One region of the Chlorogloeopsis sp. ULAP01 genome, then DNA from elsewhere that is predicted to be linked to it. Evidence: predicted binding sites of a transcription regulator. Region 1 holds the regulator's gene; the other holds the start of a gene.
The links. The regulator HrcA, encoded in region 1, represses chaperone genes, less so after heat shock. The targets are predictions, from matches to a motif close to TTAGCACTCNNGANTCNNGAGTGCTAA.
Positions count from the first base shown of each region.

Region 1 (3,883 bases):
CTTCACACCTTCATATTGTTCCACTGTTAAACTTGTCCCAGCTATTGCCCGTTTGGAAAATAACAGATCAACAAACTCACGGCTTTTTTCTGGTTTATTAGTTGCTAGCGCCATCAAATAACCTGGCTGGAGTCCGTTCTCTGGATCGCGATCAATGTCTGGGGTAGTAACAGCCAAAGTAATTTCATTCCCTAACCAAGGCTGAATATCTTGTTTGTAATCTATACCAGTATTGGCGAGTAAGCTGCTTTTAAGCTTGGAAATTTCTCCATTACGTTCAAAAGACTGTAATTTATCTGGATTTACTAGCATCGATAGCATTACTGGCGCTTGTTTAGACACAAAAATTGTGGCTCCAGGCTGCGTGGTAGTTCCACCTCCAAGAGGATTGTTACCAAATGAGTTGGTACAACCAGTCATACCAATTGATAGCAGCATAGTTAAACTAGCTGCTAAAAAACGAAATAATAAACCTTGCTTCATAATTTTTTTCACATAAACTACCTGGGTAGTGCTTACACCCAAAAATATTAAACCGCCTTCTTCTACACCAAAAGCAGTTTTTATGCGAAATCTTTAGTCACTTTAGAAAATAGAGCAAATTTATCCCAATGGCACTGATGTATATGCTCATGTCAACGTGAAGATTTTCTGCGAACATAAATAATATCTAGGAAATCTCTAAGATTGTTTACAAAAGCTTCATGACAGGTAAATCTTTTGGTCAACCCATTACCCAAATTAGTGTAGAAGAACTTGCTCAACGTTTATTAGCAGGCGAGGCGAGCCTTCAGTTAGTAGACGTGCGCGAACCACAAGAAGTAGCGATCGCTTCTCTTGAGGGCTTTGTCAATCTTCCTCTCAGTCAATTTGCTGACTGGGCAGATCAAGTCCAAACCCGTTTCGATCCTCACGCTGAAACTTTTGTACTCTGTCATCACGGCATTCGTTCTGCTCAGATGTGTCAGTGGCTTATTGCTCAAGGTTTTACAAATGTTAAAAATATTGCTGGTGGTATTGATGCATATTCAAACTTAGTCGATCCTTCTATTCCTCAGTATTAATCGGTAATGACGAAACCAGCTTTATTTTGCTATTCTGGACTTAAGACAATATTAATTCTAGATTCTAAGCGGAAATACTTAGCAGCATCTGGTTTGTAAATATTTAGTCGATTCGCTGTTGAATCTACTTTTGCGAGAATCCGGCAAACTAATCACTAAAACCCTGTCAAATCCGCGCTCTCATATAAACATACGTAAATTGCAAATACTGTAACTTCTTAATTTGGAGAACATTTTTTGCTAGAGGTAAAACAGTAACTTTGTTTTTACGTATTCCAAGATACCTTCTGAATTTGATATCTTGCTTAACTAATTATTAATGGTTATTGCAACATCTGATAAATTTTTCATTTTTCAAAAATTGATTTAAATTTAGCTTCGATAAATACTCGCCATGCAAGTCCAGCTAACAAATCGACAACAACACATACTCTGGGCAACAGTACGTCATTATATCGCCACGGCAGAACCTGTTGGTTCCAAAGCTTTAGTTGAGGAATATAACTTGGGTGTTAGTTCAGCAACGATTCGCAACGTGATGGGTATGTTAGAAAAAGTTGGACTACTTTATCAGCCCCACACTTCTGCGGGCAGAGTACCTTCCGACTCTGGCTATCGCATTTACGTTGACAAGCTGATTACACCTTCTGATACTTTAGCGCGGCAGGTAGAAGATGCACTGCAACATCGCCTCAAGTGGGAAGATTGGAGTTTGGAAGCTTTATTGCAAGGAGCAGCTCAAATCTTAGCAACCTTGAGTGGTTGCATTAGCTTGATTACCATGCCGCAGAATGTAAGCGCCCAACTGCGACATCTACAATTGGTGCAAATTGAATCGGGCAAGGTAATGTTGATTGTGGTAACGGATAGTTACGAAACCCATTCGGCATTAATGGATTTGCCACCAAAACGACAAGAAAGACAACTCGATCTGGAGGTAATAGATCGGGAGTTGCAAATTGTTTCCAACTTTCTAAATAATCATTTGCGGGGGCGTAGTCTCCTAGAATTAGCTAACTTAGACTGGAGTCAGTTGGATCGGGAGTTTCAGCACTACGGCGAATACTTAAAAGAGTCACTAGCAGAATTTAGTCGTCGGAGTTTAACACCAAATACCACACAAATAATGGTTCGCGGTGTCTCAGAAGTGCTGCGGCAGCCAGAATTTTCGCACCTCCAACAAGTGCAAGCAATTATCCAGCTATTAGAAGAAGAACAAGAACAATTGTGGCAATTAATAGTTGACGAGCCAGAGGTAGAGGAAGTTGGTAAATCACGAGTGACAGTTCGGATTGGTTCAGAAAATCCTCTCGAACCCATACGTACTTGTAGCTTAATTTCTTCTACCTATCGTCGTGGTTCAGTGCCTGTAGGTAGTGTAGGCGTTTTGGGGCCAACACGCTTAGATTATGAAGGAGCGATCGCAGTCGTAGCCGCAGCTGCTGATTACCTATCGGAAGCGTTGAGCCAATAATCTTGTATCCCTAAACTCCGTACTATTGCCTTTGATGATCGAGCTTTGACTAAATTTTAGAGACTATATTATACCAATTCGTAATATCCTCCAGGAAGCCGTCCAACGTACTGCGCTTCTTTATGCCAGGGGAACTCGTCAATTATAACTTTAGTATGAATTATTTATTTTGCCAGCTTCAGTAAAATAAATCTTCATGCAACAAAAAACTGTATTTTGGTTAATCTGGCTAGGATTGATTATCTATGCCTTTGTGTTTGCCCCTCCCAATCAACCTGACACATTCGAGTTGATTAAAAATCTTTCCACAGGGCGATGGCAAGGCATTAATCCGCTTGTTATCTCACTGTTCAACATTATGGGCGTTTGGCCTTTAATTTACAGTGCAGTCATTTTTATAGATGGGAAAGGACAAAAAATTCCCGCTTGGCCTTTCGCTGTTCTCTCTTTTGCAGTCGGAGCCTTTGCCCTGCTACCGTACTTAGCTCTACGGGAACCAAATACACAGTTTTCTGGCCAAAAGAATACTTTTTTAAAGCTACTAGATTCTCGCTGGACTGGTGTGGTTCTGACTATAGGCGCGGCTATTTTAGTTGGCTATGGATTAGGGCAAGGAGATTGGAATAATTTTGTACAGCAGTGGCAAACCAGCCGCTTCATTCATGTGATGAGCTTGGATTTTTGTCTACTTTGCGCTTTATTTCCCGCATTATTGGGAGATGATATGGTGCGTCGTGGATTGAAAAATCCTCAAATATTTTGGTTGGTAGCGCTCATTCCACTATTTAGCCCGTTGATGTATCTGTGTATACGTCCACCTTTACCAGAAGCGAGTTCAGAGCTATTACCCAGTTAGAACCCACTGTATAAACTCAGAATTATGACTAGAAGAATAACACTTTGGTCGTTGTGGGCTGGATTTATTGCTTATATTTTGTGGCTAGCTCCACCTTTTCATTTAGAAGCCACAGTTATACTACTAAAAAATATCTTCACCCTGAATTGGACAGAAGTAAATCCTGTCATTCTATCGTTATTTTCTCTGATTGGTATTTGGCTATTTATTTATAGCGCCCTTCTGTTTTTTGATGGTAGGATGCAAAAGACTCCTTTTTGGCCTTTTGCTTTAGCAACAGTAGGAGCAGGAGTAATTGGTTTGCTGCCTTACTTGGCATCTCGCGAACCAAATCAAGAATTTTCTGGACAAAAAGATGCTTTTTTACAGTTGTTAGATTCTCGCTTTTTCGGTGTAATCCAAAGTTTAACCACTATTGGCTTATTTGCCTATGCTATGATGTTTGGCGATTGGGCAGGTTACTGGCAGCAGTTTTTGGGCGATCGCTTC
Region 1 covers NZ_JAUDRH010000003.1:349,373-353,255, reverse strand. Annotated here, with positions in the region: gene QUB80_RS07755 (DUF3352 domain-containing protein) at 1-483, opposite strand, end outside; gene QUB80_RS07750 (rhodanese-like domain-containing protein) at 705-1,064, shown strand; gene hrcA (heat-inducible transcriptional repressor HrcA) at 1,459-2,538, shown strand; gene QUB80_RS07740 (DUF2834 domain-containing protein) at 2,735-3,394, shown strand; gene QUB80_RS07735 (hypothetical protein) at 3,419-3,883, shown strand, end outside.

Region 2 (3,883 bases), on a different contig from region 1:
GGTACATTGACTACGTCTTCTAACACCAAAGGATGTAAATCAAAAACTGTTCTCAGTCTTTGCAAGATATCTTCACTACCCAAACCGGATACATCTACCCAAGATACTGATTCCGTATCCAAATAAGCAGCGCACTCTTCTGGAGTTGCTACTTGCTTATAGATGGCATTAGTTTGGTCGTAGTCAATTAACTCAATTACCGATGGCGATGCATCTGCATCGATGATAATAGTTCCTGGTAGAGTACCAGGTTCATGATAAAAATCTTCCGTATCTGAATCTGGTTTAGTGACTTTTGCAGAAAAGCGGCGAATTTTGTTGAACATACATTTTTTAGGGAACAGGGGACAGGGAACAGGAAGACAATGGTGTAATTAATTCTGTTTGAGTACTTACCTAAGTTTGTAAGTGAGGGATGTCAACTAAGTTCGATATTCACAAATAACTCTGTTCTACCGTAAATAGCGAAATATTATAAAAAAACAGTTTGTCTTAAAATCAGACAAACTGCTACACACAAATATTTTTATCCAAAAGCTAGGGCTACATCATACCCATGCCGCCCATGCCACCCATGCCGCCCATGCCGCCCATGCCGCCCATGTCGGGAGCGCCACCTGCGGGTTTTTTCTCAGGCTTTTCAGCGACGATCGCTTCTGTGGTTAATACCATAGACGCAATAGAAGCAGCGTTTTGTAAGGCTGAACGCACGACTTTAGCAGGATCGATAATACCCGCAGCAATTAAGTCTTGGAATTCCCCAGTCGCAGCGTTGTAACCGACGTTAAATTCTGTAGAACGCACTTTCTCAACAATCACAGAACCTTCAGCACCAGCGTTATCTGCAATTTGGCGCAACGGAGCATCTAGCGATCGCTTGATAATTTCCGCGCCAATTTGTTCTTCGTCGTTGAGGCTGTTTTTAATTTCGTCGATTTTTGTAGACAGATGAATTAACATCGTACCACCACCAGGCACGATTCCTTCTTCTACAGCAGCTTTAGTGGCATTGAGGGCATCCTCAATCCGGAGTTTGCGGTCTTTAAGTTCAGTTTCTGTGGCTGCACCTACTTTAATTACGGCTACACCACCAGCTAGCTTGGCAATTCGTTCTTGCAGTTTTTCTTTATCGTATTCTGAATCAGTTTCTTGCAGTTGCTTGCGAATTTGGGCAATGCGCTTCTGTACATCTGCTGTCTGTGCAGCTTCAGAGACAATGACAGTGTTTTCTTTGTCAATCGAAATTTTTCGGGCAGTTCCTAGCATCTCTAAAGAAACTGTATCTAGACTTAAACCAATTTCTTCAGAAATTAACTGTCCGCCTGTGAGGATGGCAATGTCTTCTAACATCGCTTTGCGGCGTTCGCCAAATCCAGGTGCTTTAATTGCACAAACTGTCAAGACACCCCGTGCTTTATTTACCACCAAAGTTGCTAACGCTTCGCCTTCTACATCTTCAGCGATAATCAGCAGGGCTTGACCCAAACGGGCTACTTTTTCCAATACTGGTACTAAGTCCTGGATGCTGCTGATTTTCTTGTCAGTGATTAAAATGCGAGCGTTTTCAAATTCCACCGTCATCCGTTCGTTGTCGGTGATGAAGTAGGGCGAAATGTAACCCCGATCAATTTGCATCCCCTCAACCACTTCTAATTCGGTTGTCAGAGACTTAGACTCTTCTACAGTGATGACACCATCTTTGGTGACTTTTTCCATCGCTTCGGCAATCATAGCCCCGATTTCTTCATCGTTGCCAGCAGAAACCGTCGCCACTTGAGCGATCGCACTACCTTCAACAGGCTTGGCTACCGCCGCAATTTCCTGTACTAACTTTTCAACGGTTTTTTCAATCCCGTGCCGTGTCGCGACTGGATTTGCTCCAGCAGCTACGTTCTTCAAGCCTTCCCGAATTATTGCCTGTGCTAGCACTGTTGCCGTGGTTGTACCATCGCCAGCTACTTCTTTGGTTTTGGAAGCAACTTCTTGGACGAGTTTGGCACCAGTATTTTCTAAGGGATCTTCTAGGTCAATTTCTTTGGCAACGGTGATACCATCATTAACAATTTGCGGTGTACCAAATTTTTTCTCTAAAAGGACGTTACGACCTTTTGGCCCTAAGGTAATTTTCACAGCATCAGCAAGGGCGTTAATGCCTCTTTCTAATGCCCGCCGCGAATCTTCATCAAATGCAATAATCTTGGCCATATTTATTTATCAACTTGCGAGCTCTTCCATTAGACAATTTAGCACTCACAGACAAAGAGTGCTAATCAAACAGAATGTTTCAGTTCCGAGATGGTGAGAACAAAATGGTTAGTATACACTTGATGCTGATGTTGGATACAGTCAGTGATGATGGAAGCAACAAATGAATATATACAGCTTCCTTGAGGCTCTTGGTATTGCTGACCCTAGCGGTTCCGGCTGGTTGGCAGTGGTATTTACATTTTTATTAGCTTGGGTTGTAACATGGCGTTTGATTCCGGCAGTACGTAAATTTGCTTTGCGGGTTGGTTGGGCTGATCAACCAAATGCACGACGACTAAACCGAGAACCTTTGCCGAATGCGGGTGGTTTGGCTATTTATACGGGAGTAATAGCGGCATTGGTTCTAGCTAGCCTCTTAAGACCAATTGAACTCCAAAATGTATTGGCTCAGGTGCTGACAATTCTCTTAGGTGGTTCCATTTTAGTGCTTGTAGGCTTTATCGACGATCAGTTCGGCTTGCCTGCCACTGTCCGCCTATTGGTGCAAATCCTGACGGCACTGCTATTGGTCGCGAATGGCATCAGTATTCAAGTTACTTTTGGCACTCCCATAGACTTTTTACTCTCGATTTTATTGACGGTGCTTTGGGTAGTGGGAATCACTAATGCCATCAACTTAATGGACGGTATGGATGGCTTGGCAGGAGGGGTTAGCTTTATTACTGCCATGAGTTTATTAGCAGTGTCAGCACAATTTCCTAATTGGGCTGCTGCGACATTAGTTTTAGCAGCTTTGGGAGGAGCGGCACTAGGTTTTTTGAGACACAACTTTCACCCATCCCGGATCATTATGGGTGATGCTGGAGCATACTTTTTCGGCTATGTCCTAGCGGCAACAACTATCATTGGCGATTTGCAAGTAACTACGGTTTTCTCCTTAGTACCTCCAGTTTTATTTTTGCTCTTACCAGTGCTGGACACTACGCAAGTGTTTGTACGGCGTCTCCTGGCAGGGAAAAATCCGATGAGTACCCCTGGTAAAGACCACCTGCACCACCGCTTGCTAGCTTGGGGTTTGTCTCAACGCTACGCCGCGCTCACCCTTTGGTCAATTACTTTGGTGTGTAACTGGATGGCGATGAGAATCCGAGGCATGAGTTTATTAGTGATGCTTGCTACCACCGTAGGTATCATCATTCTTTTAGGCTTCACTGTTTGGCAAAGGATACGAGCAAAGTGACATGGGGAATGAAGGGGACATGGGGAAGAAAGAAGACACGAAGATGCGGGGACACGGTGACACGGGGAATTGTGAATCAGGTTCTCTCTCCTTGTCTTTTTATCCTCATTTCTCTTTGCGTCTTCCTTTCCCCACGTTGCTTACTTATGCCATAACCATCCCGCCATCAACATTAAAAACTTGTCCCGTAATGTAGGCTGCTGCGGGATCGGCAGCAAGAAAGCGTACCATACCAGCAACATCTTCTGGTTGACCGTAACGACCAAGGGGAATGTATTTAAGAATATCTTCAGCATTGAGATTGCTGGTCATATCGGTGGCGATAAAACCGGGAGCAACGGCGTTAACAGTAACACTCCGAGAAGCTAATTCTTTGGCTACAGTTTTGGTAAAGCCAATAACACCTGCTTTGGCGGCACTGTAGTTAGCTTGTCC
Region 2 covers NZ_JAUDRH010000021.1:34,262-38,144, reverse strand. Annotated here, with positions in the region: gene corA (magnesium/cobalt transporter CorA) at 1-326, opposite strand, end outside; gene groL (chaperonin GroEL) at 544-2,205, opposite strand; gene QUB80_RS32075 (MraY family glycosyltransferase) at 2,369-3,448, shown strand; gene fabG (3-oxoacyl-[acyl-carrier-protein] reductase) at 3,593-3,883, opposite strand, start outside.
Region 2: a site for HrcA is predicted at 2,244-2,270, ahead of groL (chaperonin GroEL). Genes of this name have one in related genera too.